4 regions of the Desulfosarcina sp. BuS5 genome follow, and region 3 is predicted to be linked to each of the others. Evidence: riboswitches for the same ligand, from Rfam matches in the RefSeq annotation. Region 3 holds a riboswitch; each other region holds the start of a gene.
The links. A riboswitch is a leader RNA that binds a small molecule or an ion and turns the genes downstream of it on or off. The one in region 3 is predicted to bind cobalamin.
Positions count from the first base shown of each region.

Region 1: it holds a riboswitch for cobalamin, as region 3 does, so the genes downstream of both, BuS5_RS08505 (TonB-dependent receptor plug domain-containing protein) here and thiC (phosphomethylpyrimidine synthase ThiC) in region 3, are expected to answer to the same signal.
Region 2: it holds a riboswitch for cobalamin, as region 3 does, so the genes downstream of both, ccsA (cytochrome c biogenesis protein CcsA) here and thiC (phosphomethylpyrimidine synthase ThiC) in region 3, are expected to answer to the same signal.
Region 4: it holds a riboswitch for cobalamin, as region 3 does, so the genes downstream of both, BuS5_RS01355 (hypothetical protein) here and thiC (phosphomethylpyrimidine synthase ThiC) in region 3, are expected to answer to the same signal.

Region 1 covers NZ_CP087952.1:1,709,581-1,714,949, reverse strand. The annotation lists gene BuS5_RS08520 (ABC transporter permease) at 1-250, opposite strand, end outside; gene BuS5_RS08515 (hypothetical protein) at 357-596, opposite strand; gene BuS5_RS08510 (FmdE family protein) at 740-1,456, opposite strand; gene BuS5_RS08505 (TonB-dependent receptor plug domain-containing protein) at 1,468-3,522, opposite strand; cobalamin riboswitch at 3,722-3,901, opposite strand; gene BuS5_RS08500 (carbon-nitrogen hydrolase family protein) at 4,133-5,369, opposite strand, start outside.
Region 2 covers NZ_CP087952.1:1,678,171-1,683,539, forward strand. The annotation lists gene BuS5_RS08365 (cyclic 2,3-diphosphoglycerate synthase) at 1-300, opposite strand, end outside; gene BuS5_RS08370 (DUF3141 domain-containing protein) at 518-2,689, shown strand; cobalamin riboswitch at 2,821-3,004, shown strand; gene ccsA (cytochrome c biogenesis protein CcsA) at 3,173-3,886, shown strand; gene BuS5_RS08380 (cytochrome c biogenesis protein ResB) at 3,862-4,671, shown strand; gene BuS5_RS08385 (ABC transporter substrate-binding protein) at 4,702-5,369, shown strand, end outside.
Region 3 covers NZ_CP087952.1:1,284,871-1,290,239, reverse strand. The annotation lists gene BuS5_RS06455 (hypothetical protein) at 621-2,552, shown strand; cobalamin riboswitch at 2,573-2,756, shown strand; gene thiC (phosphomethylpyrimidine synthase ThiC) at 2,852-4,171, shown strand; gene cobT (nicotinate-nucleotide--dimethylbenzimidazole phosphoribosyltransferase) at 4,174-5,232, shown strand; gene rimO (30S ribosomal protein S12 methylthiotransferase RimO) at 5,229-5,369, shown strand, end outside.
Region 4 covers NZ_CP087952.1:278,080-283,448, forward strand. The annotation lists gene BuS5_RS01345 (FecCD family ABC transporter permease) at 1-667, opposite strand, end outside; gene BuS5_RS01350 (sirohydrochlorin cobaltochelatase) at 752-1,636, opposite strand; gene BuS5_RS01355 (hypothetical protein) at 1,811-2,071, opposite strand; cobalamin riboswitch at 2,243-2,532, opposite strand; gene ispD (2-C-methyl-D-erythritol 4-phosphate cytidylyltransferase) at 2,537-3,226, opposite strand; gene BuS5_RS01365 (HPr family phosphocarrier protein) at 3,335-4,642, opposite strand; RNA gene rnpB (RNase P RNA component class A) at 4,665-5,052, opposite strand; gene BuS5_RS01375 (zinc ribbon domain-containing protein) at 5,070-5,369, opposite strand, start outside.

The sequences.
Region 1 (5,369 bases), 420 kb from region 3:
CGATAATTCCCAGAAAGAGCGCTGAAAAAAGAGCAACAAAAAATCCGGTCAGGCTTCTTGCAACCGTATGCCAAACCCTGGTAAGAAAATCGGGTTGAACCAGCAGCGTAAAACAGGCTTTAAGTGTCTCTTCCGGTGAGGGTATGATAATCGCTGCATCCACCAATAAAGAGAGTATTTTCCATAGCGCAAGTAAAACCAGCAGAGAAAAAGCAACAGTAAGATTATTTTTGTAAATAGAAATCCGCATCAGGTATCCTGCCGCCGATGGTTTCCGGAGAAAATTCAAATAGAATCTGAAAAAAGGTCTCCAAATCCTTTTTGGCAGCCAGGGTTGGAACAAATCTCAAACTGCATCAAGGAACCCCTTTATTATATAATTTTGCCCCCATATTGGTGGGCATAATTATAAAATCAACCTCGCCCGAGATGGCTTTGGCCGCGATCAGGTCCGGGGATCTGACAGATTCATATTCAGCAACAACATTTTTTCCCAACGTTGGGTGTTCCACAAACATTTTGATCATGCTTATGGTGCTGTGTCCGTCAACTGCGGCAATTTTCAGGTGTAATGGAGCCTGCAAGGAAGAAGCCATGGCAAATTTAGATATCCCGGCAGGATTTAAGAAAAACAAAAATAAAAAAATCACCTTAAAGACAAGGCATGCCTTGGCTCTAGTGTTTGTTAAATAACAATCTCTTTTTTTCATTATGTTCTATTTTTTTTACCTCAATTGTGTCATTTTTCAGGAGACTCAGGGAATTGGTACCCTTCCATGGGTATAATTTCTATTACGCCCTCAGGAGTTTCCATCAGGACTTTTTCTACCATGGTATTAAGTATGCTCCAGTTTTTTTCTTTTTCCCGGGGTGAAGCATTGCCTTGTAATATTTTTTTTGAAATTTTTTTTATTTTTTTTATTTTTTTTTCAGGAATGAGTTTAAATTTATTATAAACTCCTTTTACTGCTTTTCCTGTATCTTTGCGTTGAAACACCATTACATATTGACCGTATTTTTTTGGTTTTAAAGAAGGATCAATCACCAGGTCGCAAGCATTGATTTCACCACGGCCGTAAAGCGGACGTACTCCTGTGATGTATGAGGTAACCTCCATAAGCTCAGTGGCAGCAGCCGTTGCGGAAACACGGATTTGCCCACGTTGAGGGATGCTGTTCGGATAAAGAGCATCCATGGCCTTTTTTGTAAGCATATATCCGGCAGCCATGCTGGGACAGATACGACCACTGTAAAGAGCCACATCTGTCAATTTAATGGTAAGCATGTTTGCCCCTTCGGGCATTGAACCTGCCATCACGGCCATGGGATCAATGATCAGAATTTCAGGCGCCTGACTGTAAAATTCAGGCCATGGATTGGCAGCCATGGAATAAACAGTTGTTGATATTGCTGATAACGCAATTGCAATTATTGTTAATAGACATTTTTTTAACATAATAAATCCTTTTAAAATTCAATCTTGAGGCCGGCCAGGATATTCAGGCCGGGGCAAGGACTATGGTTATCTTTCACTTTCAGATGCTCATGATATTGTTTATTAAAAAGATTTTCAACATTTAAGGTAAGGGTAATATTTTCAAAATAACCGGCAGGGAGTTTCATTCCGCTTCTTATATTGAAAACGGAATAGCCTGCTGTATCATCCTCCCAGGGAGCCGTGTGATCCTGCTTGTCAAAAATCTGTGCTTCCAGTTCCAGCCAGTATTTTTTCTTGCCATTCTCCAAATGAAACCTTACACCTGCCAAACCATTTAAAGGCGGAATATCTATTAAATAGTCATCGTTCTCAGTATCTTCACCTGTAACGTAGGCCAGGTTGCCGAAAAGCGTCATCCATTCGAGAAGATCATATTCGGAGGAAGCTTCAAAACCATAGAGTTCCGCATCGGCTATATTGATATAGATTTCTTTTTTCTTGCCCATCCAGAAGTCATTGGGAAATATTTTTGCACTTATAAGGTCTTTGACCTGATTGTAATAAATATTAAACATGCCTCTGAATCTCTGATAATTCAGTTTAACGCCAAGGTCAAAATTATATGATTGTTCCGGATCAAGCTCCGGGTTTCCATAATAAGCCGTTGTTGCTCCCCAGCGGATGGCATACAGCTCCATAATCGTAGGCGCCCTGAATCCTGAGTTGGCATTGGCCGTAAGATGAATATTGGGGGTCAATGCGTATAACAGCCCAAGATTATAAGTAAATGCATCGAATTTTTCATCCGACACCTCAATATTATCCAATGTTTCTACAGGCCCTCCCGGGGTATATTTTACAACTTTAAACGGCAAGTCCTTGCTGGACGTTTCAATATGATCATATCTAACTGCAAGGGTCAGGGTGGTTTTATCACCAATGAAAATTTCATCCTGGGCAAAAATGCCATACAAATCAGTTTCTGCATCGGGTATCGGTTCAAAATCCAGATTTAGTGCTTGCGCATCATTTGCAATTTTAAAGCTCTTTAAGGTTTCGTCTGAGTTTGATGTTTCATGTGAATAAGTAAAACCTGTAAGCAGCCTTTGGTTTCCCTTTATATTAATAAAGTTATGCATGTTGACACCGCTTGAGTGTGTATTAACATGGCTTGTTTTCAAAGAATACATCGGCTTGGCATCTGAAAAGGCCTTTCCCTCAACTCTTCTTTCCTGCTCTGTATGGAAAGCATCAAAATGGATGGAATCAAAAAAACCTATATTTTTTCCATCATAGGCTAATTTATAGGTCTGGTTATCATATTCGGTATAACGGAAATAAGGAGAATCCGGTTTAAACGTAACTCCCATATCATCAATCTCATTATCCCTTATGGTCAAGGTTACAAAATGATCCGGATTAAAATAATAATGGGATTTCAAATCAAAAGACTGGTTTTTAAATTGTGAATTATTTACATCATCTCTATTGCCATCCTCATAATTATCATTGTCCCGGCCCGCAGCGCTCAGCATAAAATCAAATCCGTATCCGCCTCCGCTCAAGCGGTATCTGCCGTACCAGCCTTCGTTAACTGAAGAATAGAGGCCTTCCGCTGAATTGCTGAAAGTCCATTCATCCTTAAGCGCAAAAGAGGGCTTTTTGGTAATGATATTTATCACGCCCCCTAAAGCATCGGTGCCATACAAGACCGAAGCAGGGCCTTTTATTACTTCTATTCTTTCAATTTCTCCCATATCAATAATAGGAGCCATCGGATCTGATTGCCTCCAGATATTATTGCTTTCCCGAACTCCATCAATCAAAACAAGTGTCCGGCTCAGACCTAATCCCCTGACGGTGGGAATGGTTGTCCATATCCCCGATGTTGACATGGAAACACCTGGCAGTCTTTGTAAAACCTGTCCCGGAGTTGTTGGTGTGTTTTTCTCAATTTCCCCTGATGTAACCACCTCCATAGGCGCTGCCACATCAAATACTTTTTTTTCATCTTTGGTGGCGCTTACCACCATTTCGTCCATGACATAAGCCTGCTCACCCGCAAAGACGTCAGCAATTATCATGGTACTGATGACTCCGCTGAAATATAAAATTTTCAACCAATTACCACACATACTTGCCTCCTTAATAATTGTGAAAAATTAAACCTGTACCCTGAAACAAAAAATCCCGAAGTCCGGTTAATAAACCAGGCTTCGGGATTCCCATCTTTACCCGATAGCTTATGTTCGGTTCTTACTATTCCCCTTAAAAACCAAACCTATATTCTGTATATCATGAGCAGGTCTTCTGACTTCCGGATCATCCTACTTCCTGCGCCTTCCCGGAATTTATCCAGTGGCCGATTGCAGGTTTCGTTCCCGGTTACAGAGGTGGGTCCGTCCCCGATTCACACGAGGTTCCCTATTAATTCAACACGAAACTCAAGATAAAAAAACGCCCAAATATTATAGGCTATATATTTTACAATATTTTTATAACAAATATCTGTAATTTTGTAAAATAATTTAATAGGATGCGGCTAAGCGGCATAAAGCAGCTTTTTACGAGTGCATCAAAATTAAATTAAGTCCTTAACTTAAGTCAAGTTTATCAGCCAGGCGCGATTTAAGGAATCTCCCATAGGGCTCGATAAAAAATAACTTGGCATTTTTGCATCTTTGCATCCCAACTTCACCCGCCGGCGCCTAAAATCAGCTCAAAATCGACCCTGTCCTGAAAACTTTTTTTCCTGGTTTTGACCGTATCAATTTCGCATGAAAATATTCCAGTACCCTTGAATAATTTTTTTTTCCATAGCAGGTGCCCCTCTGGCGGCATATAAAACGCTGCCCCGTTATTGGCGCAAACAGCCACGGCAATATTTTCGGTGGTTTTAATTCTTGCTGAAAGTCTCTTTTTAAAATCAAGCTGATCCAGGGGCAAGAGAACCAGATCACACCCGGTCTTGGCCAGCGCAAGGGCAAGCTCCGGATGTTTAAAATATTCAAAAGGGACTATTGCAATTTTGGCTGTTCCGGATTTAATAACAGGAAAAGGAATTTCGGTATTCTGCCCGGAATCTCCAATAGTATATTTCAGGATTTCATCATAGGTAACCAGGATATAATCTACCAAACCCTTGCTGCGTTTTACTGCAACTGCAAAGCCGGTTTGATATTTTTCAGCCAGTCTTTTCACTTTGCTCAAATTAAAATCACCGGCGTTCATTTCCGGCAGCAGATAAAAAATCGGGCCTTTATTTCTATATTTTACCATATTCTTTTCAATCGATGCCGCGTCAAATTTTCCATCTTCAGGCACAACAAGTTCAAGATTCAAGGTTCCGGGCTGCGGAAGTTCATAATAATCCGTCAGATCACTGACAAGCCGGCGGTCAAGATAGATTGACCGGTAAAACAATAGGTTCCGCTTTGCCAGAATAGTTTGCCGTTTAATTCCTGCAAGTTTTCCGTTTTTATCAAGAGGAATTTCAGCCATAAATAAACGGGAATCTTCATGCCTCCCTTCAAAAAGAAGATCACCTGCCGGATCAAAAAGATATGAGGCCGATTTACGGCAATCCATTACAAGATCTTGCCCGGTGCGGTTGCATGCAGCCAGGAAAAATCCGTTTTCCATAGCTCTGGCACGCCATAAATCTCCGGGATCAAGATCACCCGGCGGCCAGTTAGCAGGTACCAGCAGCAGGTCAACACCTTTTAAAGCCATGGAACGGGGCAACAGGCCATAATAAGTATCAGAGCAAATCAGCAGCCCTACCCTGCCCCAGCGTGTATCAAAAAAACCCTTCTGGTCCGCGCGGCCAGGACATGACCAGCGTGATTCAGCATTTATCTTTCTATAGGTGCATATCCGGCGGCCGGCCGGATCAATAACAATGGCGCTGTTGTAATAAATCCATGTTGCG
Region 2 (5,369 bases), 390 kb from region 3:
AGCCATAACAATAGAAGCCTTGTGCATTACATCCTCATGCGTAACATCGGAATAGGAAAATACAACCAGATCTACTTTATGTTTCCGTATCAGCCCGGCCAGCTTTTCTTCAGGATATATCGGAATCCCTTTGGGATATAAGTCGCCTGCCAGTTCCGGAGGATAAAGTCTTCCTTCAATATCCGGAATCTGGGCTGCTGTGAAACATATGACCCTGTAGCGGGGATTATCCCTGAAATATACATTAAAATTGTGGAAATCTCTGCCGGCCGCTCCCATGATGATCGCTTTTTCTATCATATTTATCCCTTTCCGGATATCCTTTACAAAACTGAATTTTCTGTTATCTTTAATGTTATCATAATGAAACTACACTTTCAATATACCCGGATTTGATTTTTTTTGGGAATCAATATAGATTTCTACATTATCCATAGCGCATTGAAATTATATTCATAAGATTAAAGAAACAATGTTTTTGAATTTATAAATTCCTGATTAACAGGAGGTCAAAATAATGGGAGCAAATATAGGTGATAACTTATTTTCAATTTTCAATTCTATGACCGAATATATGATTGACGCAGGTCAACGGTCGGTTTTGTACTGGGATATAATGCGCCGGCGTGGGAACCAGTATTTGGAGCACATGGCGAAAAATATTCCGGATGTGCTGAAATTTGACTATGAACTGCTTATTAACGGACGATCACTACCTGAACCGGTTAACTACGGTTTGCTTAAAATACTTCCTCCCAAGGGCGTCGCTATCGACAATCGTAAGCGTCCGTTTGTGGTGATTGATCCGCGCGCCGGCCACGGTCCCGGTATTGCCGGCTTTAAGGCGGATAGCGAAATAGGTGTGGCTTTATCGGAAGGGTATCCCTGTTATTTTATAGGGTTTACACCGATGCCTGAACCGAATCAGACCATTGAAGCGGTTATACGCGGCGAGGCCCATTTTTTAGCGCATGTGAACGAACTGCACCCTAAAGCGGATGGCAAACCGGTTGTTATAGGCAACTGTCAGGCGGGCTGGGCGGTTATGCTGCTGGCGGCGACGCGGCCGGAGCTTTGCGGCCCGATAATTGTGGCCGGGGCTCCGCTTTCTTATTGGGAAGGCGTGCACGGTCAAAATCCCATGCGGTACACCGGCGGCATGATGGGCGGAAGCTGGATGGCTGCATTATTAAGTGATCTGGGACATGGCAATTTCGACGGCGCCTGGCTAGTGCAAAATTTTGAGGGGCTGAATCCGGCCAACACGCTCTGGAAAAAACAATATAATCTTTATTCCCGGATCGACACCGAAGCAAAGCGCTACCTGGAATTTGAGTGCTGGTGGGGCGACCACGTCTTTTTGAGCGCTGCGGAGATCCAGTATATAGTTGACAATCTTTTTCTGGGCAACAAACTCAGCGGTTCTGAGATCGTCACTTCCGATAACATAAGCGTCGATCTGCGCAAAATTAGTTCGCCAATCGTTTGTTTTTGCTCTAAAGGCGACGATATAACCCCGCCCCAACAAGCTCTCGGATGGATTTTAGACCTGTATCAGAGTGTTGATGATATTTACGCCTCCAATCAGACCATCGTCTACTGCGTGCATGAACATACCGGCCATCTGGGCATCTTCGTATCCAGCAACGTAGCTCGCAAGGAATATTTTGAGTTTGCCTCCAATATTGATCTCATCGACTGTTTGCCACCCGGTCTGTACGAGGCGGTGATCGAAAAAATAAACTATGACACCGTCAATCCGGATCTGGTGACAGGCAACTACATCTCACGCTTTGAAAAACGAACGTTGGACGATATTCACTCTTTGGGTTGCAACACTTTGGAAGATAATCGTTGTTTCGCCACAGTTAAGCGGCTCTCGGATGTCAATTATGGTCTGTACCGAATAATGGTACAGCCGATGGTGCGTGCAATGACCACTGAAGAAAATGCCAAACTGATGCGTCGTCTGCATCCGCTGCGTCTGGGATATGAACTACTATCAGATCATAATCCTATGATGAAACCGCTGGAATGGGCTGCAAAGTGGGTGAGTGAGCATCGTCAGCCGGTTAAACCGGATAACCACTTTCTTCAGTGGCAGACGCTATATTCCGATCTTTTGGCGACAAGTCTCAACATTTTTCGGGACTGGCGTGATATGATGACTGAACAGATGTTTTTTGGCATCTACAGCCAAGACTGGCTGCAAGCCCTCATGGGGTTGCGCGCATCGGACGCTCCGCCCCGCAAACATCCAGGACACGATCCGGTTCATCTGGCGTTTATTGAGCAGCGCAAAAAAGAGATTTTGGCCGGTATGGACAAGGGAGGTCCGCGAGAGGCTTTGATTCGCGGATTTATTTATGTGCGTATACCGGAGGGCGCATGCGACGAACGCGGTTTTGAAATGATCCGCCGCATCCGCGCCGAGCATCATGATAACCATCTGTCCGAATTCAAAAAAACCTGCCGTGAACAGTTTTTTATGATCCTGCTGGATGCACGTCGTGCTGTTGAAGCCATCCCGCAACTGCTTGTGGGAAGAGAAGAAGCGGGGCAGAAATTTTTTGAAATTATCCGTAAAGTCGCCACTGCCCCCGGCCCTTTGGGTAAAGAGGCGGATATGCGCCTGGCGGAGATAAAAGCATTATTTATTCCTGTAAGGCCTGAACAAGATGAAAAATAGCTATAGATGTTCACATAAGTAATTTCAAGAACAAGGCAAGGGGTATATATATCTCATCCGGCAGGAAATTGCAGCCATGAATTGGGGTGGTATAAATTGTTTTCTTGACATTTTATTTTAATTTCGGTATATAATTTTTTATAATTCAGGTGCTTTTTTAAAGATTAAAAGGGAACTCCGTTAAAGTCGGAGACGAGCCCGTCGCTGTAATCGGGGACGAACACCGTATTAATGCCACTGTCGCAATTTGATGGGAAGGCGCGGTTAGTAGGATGATCCGTAAGTCAGAAGACCTGCCTGGTAATATACGCCAAACTTCGTGGACAGAAGTGCCTGGCAGGATCTATAAGGATAAAAAAGGGAATCCCCGGATCGATATTATATCGGTTCGGGTTTTTTTTTGCATTATTAACATTGTTTATTTCACAAAACATTTTTCAAATCGCAGTATTTTTTTATGCCGCAAGTTCTTTTCCGGCAATAATGCAGCAAAAAAAATCTGCTCTATTTCTTTTAGGGGTTGGACTTGCAGCGAATTTATCAGCCTGCCTTGGCAAGTATTACCATGCCTGGCCCATGCTTCCCCTAAATACCGGCATGTATCTGCTTCCGCTCTGTCTGGGTGTGATATTGTTTTTGACAAAGCTCAAGAATGAGCAGTGGTCAGCCATGCTGCCTGTTCTGATCTGTCTGATGTCACTTGCGGCGCTCTTTTTCCCCAAGGACTACTACCTTCCTTTTATCATGTCCAAGACCATTTTTTCGTATATTTTTTTTGTCAGCGGAGTTATCGGCCGGAGTTTTTTTTTTATCGCTGCCCTGAAAGCATTGCAGGCGCTGATCTCTGCCAACAAGCAGGCAAAGGAGAATGGCCCGGGACGCGATGCCGGAACGGTAGAGTTTGTAGTTTGGGGCTTTGTATTCTGGACAATTTCCATGTTTGCGGGCGGAATCTGGTCATATCTGGGATGGGGCAGCCCCGTGGTTTGGGAAGATCCCGCAATTACTACTACTATGGCCACCTGGTTTTATTATACCTGCTTTCTGCATCTCTACCTGCGCCGGGTCTGGAATCTGAACAAGAGGCTTATCTTTGCTGCTGCCGGCGGAATTTTAGTTTTTATTCTTAATTGTTACCCTGAAATGGGGATATTCAGGATGCCCGATTTAAAATGGCTAAGATGGTTAATTTTTTAAAAGCAGTATGGAAGCTGGCTGGTGGCATTAATCTGACAATCGCCTTGCTTATACTCCTCGTTGTTGATTTGTCGGCCGGTTTTATCTGTCTGGAATCTAATATCAGCATCTTTATTCCGCTCAACGATGTAGGGCTGATAGCATGGCTCGATACTTACGGAATAAATTATTTGCAATATACAGCCTGGTTTTTTTTGCTTCTATTTTTGCTGTTTTTACTGGCAGTCAATACTTTTGTGTGTACTACCGATAAAGTTATAACCCTTTTTGGAAACAGATCCTGTTATCGAAGCCAAATCAAGTTTATATTGAATTTTGCGCCCCACATTATTCATTATTCTTTTGTCGTTATCCTGGCAGGTTATCTTGTGAGCTATATCTTTGCCGTTAATCTGCCCGCCAATATCCTGTTGCCCGAAAAAAGCATACCTATTCCCGGTACGGGATATAAAATAAAACTGAATAAATTAAATATAGAATATTATAAAGGGCAGCGGCTCGATTTTTTTCAGGATCGCGCAATCAATCCTGAAGCTGAAATATTACTGACGGATAAAAATGGAATTACCATTAAAAAAACTGTTTCTGTTAACAGGCCGGCACGGTTTAAAGGTTACAGTATCCATTTAGATGATTTTGCCCCTAAATCACGTACAGGTATGCAAAAACAGGAATATGTAAACCTTATTATTCATAGCGATCCAGGCATCCATCTTTACTTTTGCGGGATGATTATGTTTGCGGTTGGTATGCTGATGTATCTTTACCGTTTATATAGACCTTAAGTCTATATAAAACTTGAATGGAAAATAATAATGAAAATACTACTAATTTATAAAAATATTGCGGCAGCCTTTTTGGCCTTGGTGACGATTATCCTTTTTTCAGGATGCAGCCCTTCGTTTCAATCTTTTGGTGAATTTTCAGTAAAAGAAACAGGTGAAGGTATCCATGAAATAAGAGACGGAGACGGGAGCATATTTGTGCTGGTCAGAAGAGGTAAAAAAGCTCCTGCGGGTTATAATAAAAACCGGATTATCCAGGTGCCGGTAAGACGGGTAATAGCTTATTCCACCTATAATATTGCCATGCTGAAGGTCCTGGGTGTTCTGGATGATACACTTGTCGGGGTTACCAGGGAATATAAGGACTGGGTAATGCCTGAAGTCAGAGAAGGGTTCGAAGCCGGTAGAATCACTTATGTGGGGGAAGCCGGCGCGGTTGATTATGAAAAAATCAAGGAAATATCACCGGAGCTTGTCCTGACCTGGGACAGAGCTGCAATTCCGATGCTTAATGAACTGGAAATTCCAGCTATTATAACCACATCCGGCACTGCCATGAATCTTGAGACCCGTTTAGGCTTTACAAGGTTTTTGGCCTATCTGTTTGGCCGGGAAAAAGAAGCGGATGCATTCATTGCACGGGTTAATAAAACAGTGGATCAGATAAGTCAAATAACGGCTTCGGTCAGCCGGCGCCC
Region 3 (5,369 bases):
CTATTTTCAACCGTAAACCGTCACTTTTTATTCAACATATGATACCAAAAACGAATTCAGTTTACAAGGTCTGAATATTATAATATTGAGTCATATAAAATTGTCCCCAGACCTGTTGCGCTAATAGAGCAGAATAAAATTTGCAAAAACAATGCCGAAATATTGATACAGCTTTTATTTAACTATGGCTTTTTAAATAATTAATCCATAAGATCAGGGGAAAAAGGCGTATGATAATACTCCGACGATCGATAACGCAGTGAAATTATTTATGTGATAATCTATATAATTTCCTAACCAGTTGGCAACAGCAGCCGCCTGGATCAGGTTTTATCCCAAAAAAATAATTTTTATAGAAGATATAAACAGAACAAAAAAAAACGGTCATTTTGTCAATACCGGCCAATATTGTCCAATATTATACCCTCCGCCAAGCCCTTCTATTATTTTTTACTGGATCCAAAGTATAAGATGTTAATAATCTTCTTGGCAATCAATAAAATTTTATATATATACCTCATAAAGTTATAAATTTAATGGACTGAACTTCAATAGCTGCGTTGCTCAGGCTCTGATGGTTTGCAAACTCAACAAATCAATTCGATATGTGACTAAAAAAAATGGTAATTGCAGACATAGGGTGGATACCTAAGATTGTTTATTCACAAACATTAATAATAAGGGAACTGGAAGGAAATAATGGAAATATGACAAAAACACATTCATTCCATATTCCTGTAATGGGAATCGGATTTACTGTTGATACTCCATTAAAGGTTTCTCAATACGGAATTGATTCTGTAATTTCTTTAGTTGATGACATTCTACTTGAAAAGTTAAGAAAGATGTACTGCGATAAATTTGAAATTCCTTATAATGAGATTACAGAAAAAACCGAGGATTTCAGAGCAAAAAGGATTACGTCCTATCTTAATTTAATGAACAACCTGGCAAAAAAAAAATTTGAGAAATTAAAAAAAGTCACTATTGAGAAAGGTAACAAGATAAAAGAATACCTCAATATGTTACCTGACAGTTCAAGCATAAATCAAAAATTCAATAGGTTAACGGCAGAATATTTTGATTTAAATGAAGTTGGAAACTGGATAAAAGACAACTTGTCAATGGGCAGTATTGATGTAAATATTATGACCAAGATTGATAAGGGGAACTATATTAATGATGAAAAATTACCCATAAAATACAATGACGCTCATGCTGCGCTCAGGGGGTATGCGAATAGCGATTTAAAATCTTCCATAATACTTTCGGCAGGAATGAATCCTAGATTATATAGCTATTTAGAGCAATTTGAAGATTTCCATCCTGATAAAAATGGGGAACTAAAAAAGAAAATTGTTTTAAAGGTCAGTGATTACAGATCGGCTTTGATCCAGGGTAAATTTCTGGCTAAAAAAGGACTGTGGGTTTCAGAATACAGAGTTGAATCAGGACTTAATTGCGGTGGACATGCTTTTGCAACAGATGGGTATCTCTTGGGACCTATATTAGCTGAATTCAGGGATAATCGAAAAGAACTGATGAAATTAATTTACGAAATCTTGGTTCAGGCGCTTTCCAACAAAAACCGTTCAATACCTGAAAAAAAATTACCGTTAAAAATTACTGCTCAAGGTGGTGTTGGTACGGCTGAAGAACATCAATTTTTAATCGAACATTATCAACTTGATTCCATTGGATGGGGCTCCCCTTTTCTTTTAGTCCCGGAGGTAACTAACGTTGATAAGCCGACTATGAATAAATTGAGAGAAGCTAAAGAAGATGATTTGTATTTAAGCAATATCTCTCCTTTGGGCGTTCCTTTCAATAATCTTAAAGGGAACAGTAAAGATCTTGCAAAATTATCTTTTATTGCAAAAGGAAAACCTGGTAGTCCATGCCCTAAAAAATATCTTGTTTCCAATAAAGAGTTTACTGAAAACAAAATTTGTACGGCTTCACGTCAATACCAACATTTAAAAATAAAAAAACTTGATAATGAAGGACTATCTTCTGATGAATACCAAAATAAATTTAAAAAAATAGTTGATAAATCATGTCTTTGTGTGGGGTTAGGTACGTCTGCATTGTTGGTGAATCAAATAGATACGAAGGCTGAAGGTGATGGAGTCTCTATTTGTCCGGGTCCAAATATGGCGTATTTCTCAAAAATAATGAGCTTAAAAGAAATCACCGATCATATTTACGGCAGAGCGAATATGATCACAAGAACCGATCGTCCGAATATGTTTATAAAAGAACTAAAAATTTACATTGATTTTCTAAAAAATAAAATAGAAAAAACAAAAGTTTCCATGACAAAGAAACAAGGAAAATACCTGTTAACTTTTGCAAAGAATCTAAATGAAGGAATCAACTATTATTACAGCTTATTCACTGATTTGAAGGAGGTATTTGAAGACACAAAATCCAGTATTCTAAGTGGGTTGGATGATAGTAAGAAAACTTTACATCTTCTATATTCAGAAATAAAAAATCTATCAGTAACAGAAAACAGAATTAAACCGGGCGGCTTACATGAAAAATCTTGACCTCTTATTTATCATAAGATAAATTAAATTTTTTACTTGGTTAACGGAACACGGTGCAATTCCGTGGCGGTCCCGCCGCTGTAATCTGAAATATCGATTGCTTGCAAATTTTCTTGCTGTCACTGGGTTATGAAAAATAACCTGGGAAGGCGCTGTCGATTGTTATCAGTAAGTCAGAAGACGAACCAGGGAATTTTTTTGTAGAATTCGATGGCAAAGGGTTCTGTAGAACAGTTATGTTCTGCCGGAGCCCTTTTTTAATTTCCGGCGGGTCATATTTTATAAAAAGGAGTATAATTATGACTACCCAGATTGAATTCGCACAACAAGGAATTATTACAGCCCAGATGAAAAAGGTCGCGAAAGATGAAAACTTTTCACCTGAAATTATACTAAAGAGGGTGGCTTCCGGTGAAATCGTTATCCCGAATAATCCCGGCCGTATAAATCAGAATGTTGTCGGTATAGGCCTAGGGCTTAGAACCAAAGTTAATGCATCCATAGGCACTTCATCGGATATATGTAATATTGATGCTGAAATTCGCAAGGCCAAAGCAGCCCGGGAAGAAGGAGCCGATACCCTTATGGAACTCTCCGCCGGCGGTGATCTTGATGCAATCCGCAGGGCGGTTCTTGCAAATACCAGCCTCCCTGTAGGGAACGTTCCCCTGTACCAGGCATTCTGTGAAGCGGCCCGGAAATACAAAGATCCAGGCAAACTCGACCCTGAATATCTATTTGATCTTATTGAAAAACAGTTGGCGGATGGTTTAAGCTTTATGGCGATCCATTGCGGTATTAACCAATATACGATTGAAAGACTGCGCAAACAGGGATATAGATATGGTGGTCTGGTATCAAAAGGGGGTACATTCATGGTTGCCTGGATGGACAGAACAGGCAGGGAGAACCCTCTTTATGAACAGTTTGACAGGGTCTGCGCAATAATGAAAAAATATGATGCCGTTCTTTCACTCGGCAACGGCATACGGGCCGGAGCCATACACGACAGCCATGACCGCGCTCAAATGGCTGAGATGATAATAAACTGTGAGCTTGCCGAAGAAGGGAGAAAAATGGGATGCCAGATGATGGTCGAAGGCCCGGGCCATGTGCCCCTTGATGAGATTGAGGGTAATATAATGCTTGAGAAGAGGATGAGCGGTAATGCTCCCTACTATGTTCTAGGCCCGCTCCCTGCAGATACCGGCGCAGGTTATGACCATATTGTAGCTGCGATCGGCGCCGCCAGTTCCGCCAGATTCGGAGCCGATCTTATTTGTTACATCACCCCGGCTGAGCACCTTGCCCTGCCCAATGAGGATGACGTGCGCGAAGGTGTCAGGGTGACTCGTATCGCAGTGAGAATCGGAGATATATCTAAATATCCTGATCGGCGTGAAAATGAAAAAAAAGCCGCAAAAGCCAGACGCGATATGCGCTGGGGAGACCTTGAAAAGGTTTTGATGTTTCCTGATGTGGCGCGATCTGTACGTCAAAGCAGGGAGCCTTCCAAAGAAGAGACATGCACTATGTGCGGTGATTTTTGTGCCATGAAAAAAGGAATGGAAGTCTTTATGACTGATATTGCAGGCGACAAGGTTTCAACACAAAGATAAAAATGAAAATACTTGAGAAGACAATTAACAGGATTGAATCTACGGATTCAATTATATACAAAAAAGCCCTGGATCGTCTTGCTCAGCAGGCCCGCCCGGCGGGAAGCCTCGGTGTTCTGGAGCCGCTTTCCGCCAGACTGGCTGGCATAAAAGGCGTATTAGACGTTAGATTGACCGAAAAGGTTATCGTTACCTGCGCCGGTGATCACGGTGTTGTCGCAGAAGGAGTAAGCCTCTTCCCACAGGAAGTTACAGCTCGGATGGTTTATAATTTTGTAAATGGCGGAGCTTCCATCAGTGTGCTGGCACACCATGCCGGAGCCCGGGTAGTTGTGGCTGATCTTGGGGTGAACCATGATTTTGAGCAGGATCTGCCGATTTTTCATAAAAAAATCCGTAAAGCAACCGGGAACCTGGCTGTGGAACCTGCAATGACAAGAGATGAGGCAGTACGATCTATTGAAGCGGGTATAGAAATAGTTGATGAATTACTAAAACAGGGCCCCGTCGATATAATCGGAACCGGGGACATGGGTATCGGCAATACAACCCCGTCAACTGCGATTATAGCCGCTTTTTCAGGTATTCAGCCTGAAAAACTTACAGGCCGGGGCACAGGCATAGATGACAAGACGCTGCAGCATAAGATCGAGGTAATAGAAAGAGGGATTGAGCTGCATAAGCCGAATCCTGATGACCCTGTTGATGTGCTTTCAAAATTAGGCGGATTTGAAATAGGCGCTTTGGCCGGACTCGTTATCGGAGCCGCCGGCCGGAAGATCCCTGTTATTTGTGACGGTCTGATTTCCACAGCCGGGGCTCTTATTGCATGCGAGCTTGCGCCGCTTACAAAAGAATATCTCTTTGCAAGCCACAATTCAGTGGAAGCTGGTCACAAATTTATGTTTGACCGGCTCGGGTTGTCGCCTTTGCTCGATTTAAAGTTCAGACTTGGAGAAGGTACGGGCGCTGCGGTAGCCATGGAGATTTTAGACGCTGCAACCCGTGTGCTGGCTGAAATCAAAACCTTTGAAGAAGTCGGAATAAAGGGTGCTCATTGAAGCTGCATATCACCAATTTAGGCTGCGCAAAAAACCTGGTTGACACCGAGCTTATGCTCGGAAAACTCTTGAAATCCGGTTTTGTATTAACTGAGCATCCTGGAGAAGCTGACACAATAATAATAAATACTTGCAGC
Region 4 (5,369 bases), 1.0 Mb from region 3:
TCAGTTGTATATCCAGCCATCCGCTCGACGCAAAGCTCCCCATCAGCCAGAAGATTATAATAGAGACCTGCTCATCAGCCAGATATTTCAAAAAACTGATTCCGGCAGACAATATTGCCGCAACAATAATTCCGGAAAGGATCAGGTTGTTTGAAGAGAGCCCCGGCCTTGTTGCCGAGCTGTTTGAAGAGGCCAGAAAAATAACAAAAAAAAGGGTCGCAATGGCCCCGGCAAAGGCAAAAACAGGCACTGAACAGGAGGAGAGGCCTATCGTAAAAAGATTGATGTTAAACAGGATAGCAATCGAAGCGCCAAAAGCCGCTCCTGCGGATACTCCCAGGGTGTAAGGGTCTGCCAGGGGATTTAAGAGTATCCCTTGAAATACTGCCCCTGATATGGATAAGCCGGCGCCGACAATGGAAGCAGTTAAGATTCTCGGCAGACGCACATCAAGAACTATTACCGGGAAAATTTTGTTCATTTCTTCAAGCAAATCCCTGTTTCCGGTAATTTTGGAAGCAATAATTTTGAAAACATCTGCAAAGTTTATATTAATATAACCTGATCCGGATGATACAATAATGGCTGTAAACAGAAAAATTCCAAGTAAAAATAAATGGACGCCGGTTGAACTTGTGACTGTTTTTCTTAATTTGTTTAAAGTCATTTGTGAATGAACGCTCAATTAAAATAGAAAGAACCGGCAATAGCTCAGTATTCCGGTTCTATTTGTTAGGGGTTATATTTTGTCTTAATGGTTAAAATGTTCCAAAGGCAACTCCAGATGGTCAACCCAGATATCGACAATATTATCGAATTCAGCCGAACCTTTAAGAACAGGCACACATTTGATCCCGGCTTTAGTTAGAATAGATTTCCATGAATCATCTTCATCACCTGCCATATCGTTTCTGGCATGATCGCCAGCGACTGACATAAATGGTATTAAATATGCTTTTTTTATCTTTTTTGCAAGCAGCATCTTTTTTACGTCGTCAATTGTCGGGCTCCCTTCCACTGTCCCTACAATTATATTCGAGTCACTCTGTTGAAGATTATAGGCCATGGCCGCGTAAAATGCATTGGCCGGGTGCGGAGTGCCGTGTCCCATCAAAACCACTCCATCTTTCTTTTTTCTCTCCTTGGGGATATTCTGAATAATGGCATCTGCAACTTTTTCCATATCCTCCTGTTTTGATATAAGGGGTTGCCCAACAATAATTCTATCAAATCCGCCGGGAATATGTTTGAAGGCCGAGATTGTCGCAATCAGGTCATTATATTCTTCACCCGGGATAGTATGGAGTGACTGTACAGCCACATGCGTAAAATTTTCTTCCATCATTTTTGAAAGGGCTATTGCAATGGAATCGAGATTTTTACCCTGTTTTGCAAGTTTATGGCGTATAATGGAAGATGTAAATGCCCAGCGCACAGGTATCCCAGGATAGGCGGCTTTGACCTTGTTGTCGATGTTTTTAAAAGATACCTGCGCTTCAGGTATGCTTGATCCAAAGGCTACCAGCAGAATTCCTTTTTTCATGGGACGGTTGTCGCCGTGTGCATGCGCCGAGATACAGACAAAGGCAAGGATTACGATAAGAACTGCGGCTTGGATAATTCTTTTACTGTTCATTTTTTATTTTATTCCTCCCAAAGAAAGAAAATATTTTTTATCGATTAATAATTAATTTCACAAGGATAGAGGTAAAAACCTGGAGAAGGCGTACTGGTGGTACGTCGACCGAAGGTTTTTACCGATACGCAGTGAAATTATGTAGACGAAACCCTATGGGTAATGCCGGAAAAGTTACCCGCACAATCTGAGCTCGCGCCCGGTCAGCTTAAGGTCTCCTAAACTGGTGAACTCGGCCAGTTTGCATATAATTCTTTGCATACCTTTAACCGTTAGGGACCACCAGGCATCGCTTATATCAAAGTGGCCGGATGTGGCTGATACAAATTCAAGCCTGTCAGCTTCAATGTTAAGATTGCTGACGGCTGTTTTATGATCGACAGCATTATCCGGCAAATCACTGCCGGCGATATATACTATTATTCCTGTTTTCATCAAGATTCACCCCCTTTCATAAATTTTTCGGAGGTCCCGCGTTAAAGGGCCGGGACGGGCGGTATTGCACCTTGAAATAAAAAAAGCCCTTCAAACCATTATACGGCTTGAAGGGCTTTACCCAGTTTATCGGCCCTTTGCTTATCATTTATTCTGTTTCACCGCAGAATAAACTATCTATCATTAAAGGCAGGTTTTCTGGCTTTCGGATCATTCTAATCACTGCGCCTTCCCATCCGATTCTAATCAGACAGTGGCATATGCAGATTTCGTCCCCGATTACAGCGGCGGGACCACTCTCGCTTCTATAAATTTCCACATAAATAATTTCACTACGTTATCGGTCGTCGGAGTATTGCAATACGCCTTTCTCCCTCTATCCTTGTGTAATTAATTATCTGAAAATCTATACGAGATTCCCTTTTAAGCTTTATAAAAGCACCTTTAATTAACTTTATGTTTGATTCATGTTTCTGTCAAGGTAATTATTGCTTGAGCCAATTGAAGATCCTCCCTAGTCGTTATTTTTATATTTAACCTGCTGCCCTTAAGAATTTTAACTTTTTTTCCCATATGTTCCACAAAGAAGGCATCATCTGTTCCTGAATAATTCGATTTAATTGCATTATATAGAGCATCTTTTATGATGGAATATTTAAAAACCTGCGGAGTTTGTGCAAGCCAGACTCTCTCCCTTGGCAGAGTTTTATCTATAATTCCGGAATCATCAACACTCTTTAAGGTATCATTAACAGGCACGGCCAGAATGGCTGCCCCGGAATCTTCTGCTGCGGATATACAGGCATCAATCTCTTCAGGACGGATAAAGGGGCGGACTCCGTCATGAATAAGCACTAAACTATTAAAATCCTTTACAGCAAGTATGCCGTTATATACAGAGTCGCTCCTTTCAGCTCCTCCGGCAACCAGTCTGATTTTTTTTGAAAGATTTGTGCTGCTGATTATATTGTTATAACAGTAATCAATATCTTCCCCAGGGACTATCAGGATGATTTCATTTACCGAATCGCATGCATCAATCGCTCGCAGAGTGTGAGATAATATGGGTATGCCGGCAATTTCAATGTATTGTTTGCGCCGGGTACTCTGCATCCTGATGCCCCGGCCTGCTGCGACTATTATTGCTGAAACCATAATATAAATTTCCACATAAATAATTTCACTGCGTTATCGGTCGTCGGAGTATTACAATACGCCTTCCTCCCTCTGGCCTTGTGCAATTAATTATCTAAAAATTTATAGCTATCTCAGATGCTTTAATTCATTCGGAAGAGGTATCCCCTTTCCCATGGAGTCTTCCCCGTAATTGACACGGGCAAGAATTTTAATATCATGTAGAGAGCGCACATCTCCTTGAAAGGTGACTTCCTCAATATTTTCTTTTTGTATTTTACCCCCAGCCCACTGTATATCAAGCACGCTGCCGGCGTCAAATCTATCATTTCCCACACACATTTCTACATTACCGCCGTAATGCTGCACAATTTTAGCAACCATCATGCTTGGTCTGCTGTGAAAGCCGAGTTCCACCGGCACTCCGACAGTTATGGAAGATTTTTCTATATTTTCATTAAGTATTTCCTTGGCTATCTTTTTACCGGCGGAAAGGAAATAACAGGTATAAAAAAGACCATAGTTTATGGTGCGGTCTATTAATGCGTCAGGATCGATAATGTCGGAAAGGAGGCCCTGAACATGTTTATAAATATTTTTATACCCGGCATCGTACAGATGCCGTTCATAGAAATGTAAGAGCCGGCTGGTTGTTTGGAGAAGGTGAAACACAACGGAAAAAATTCCGCGTAATTTTTTAAATTTTTCGTTTCCGAACCTGAGACCACCGTGTATTACATATGTGTCAAATGAGGACTGTAAATTGTGAATCGTCATCTCAAAGCGGCCTACAAGCACCTCATTAACCTTTTCCGGAACAATTTCTTTGATCTCCTCTAACGTTCGCGGCCCATAAGATTCCCATGGCTCAAATTCCCGTATGATTTGAAGAAAGTCACTCGCTATTTTTACAATATTTTTTTTCTGTTGATCTCTGTCTGCATCATCAATATCGTAATCCAGAATCTCGTTTGTGACAATGCTGGGAAAATCTGAGGGCTCAAAGCTGTTTTCAGGGATTGGTATGTTAAGCCTGCGAGCCTCGTCGATTATTACAGGTGCAAGATCGATTAAGGTCTGAGTTAAAAAATCTAGCGTAGTATAACCTTCTTTTCTGAACTCTTCTACATTATCGAGTATATAAAAATCTAAACGTTTTGAGATGTGTTTCTGATATAGGCTTCCACGGCTTAAATGCCTTACAGCAGCTGTAAGCTCCCTGTAAAAATACCACTTTTTACTGTTTCTGGCACCGTGAAAATCAAGGAAATCCTCAAGGATCTGAGATGAGCTGACAAGTTTGAGCAAGAGTTTTTCCGTAAATATAAATTGAGATATGTCAAAATTAGAAATATACAGACAACATTTCAGGTATTCTTCTGAAAAGATCTTTGTTTTTTCTTTAAAAGATATATTGGTGAAGTGATTTTTTGTCATTTATGACGTTCCTTGATGAAACGGCCGGAGCAGTACATAAGCCGAATTCTGTGCCGGGAAGAGGTTACCCTCATTCCGGTAACGATCATTCATCTGTAAATGCCGGTTGCCCGGCATTTCTTGCGACCTACCCGGGAGCTTTGGCGGGCCACCCTTGCCGCTCCCCTATTTGGTCTTGCACCGGGTGGGGTTTACAAAGCTTCCCCGGTCACCCGGGGAACTGGTGCGCTCTTACCGCACCTTTTCACCCTTACCTTTTTTGCAGATCTTTACAGATCGGCAAAAAAGGCGGTATACTTTCTGTTGCACTTTCCTTCACGTCACCGTGACTCCACGTTATGGAGCACCCTGCCCTGTGGTGTTCGGACTTTCCTCCGGATAAAATATCCAGCGATCGTTTGTACTGCTCCGGCCGTGTATTCTGTTGTCATACTGCGTTATCTGTCTTCTCCTGTTCCCAGTAGAGTATCCTGTCACAAAATGGACAAAATTTCAGACTATCGCAGCGTTGCAGGTCATTATACATCTGTGGCGGAATATTCATGTTACATCCGTAACAGATAGAATTTTTAGCCTTCGCTATAGCGATACCGTTGGTTTGCTTTTTTTGTATGATAAAGAATTTTTCTATTAAATCCTTTTGAACGGATTCTATTATGTTAGCTCTTTCGGCATGGAGCTCTAATAGCTTATGCTCATCATTTTTGGCCTGATTTTTTATAATATT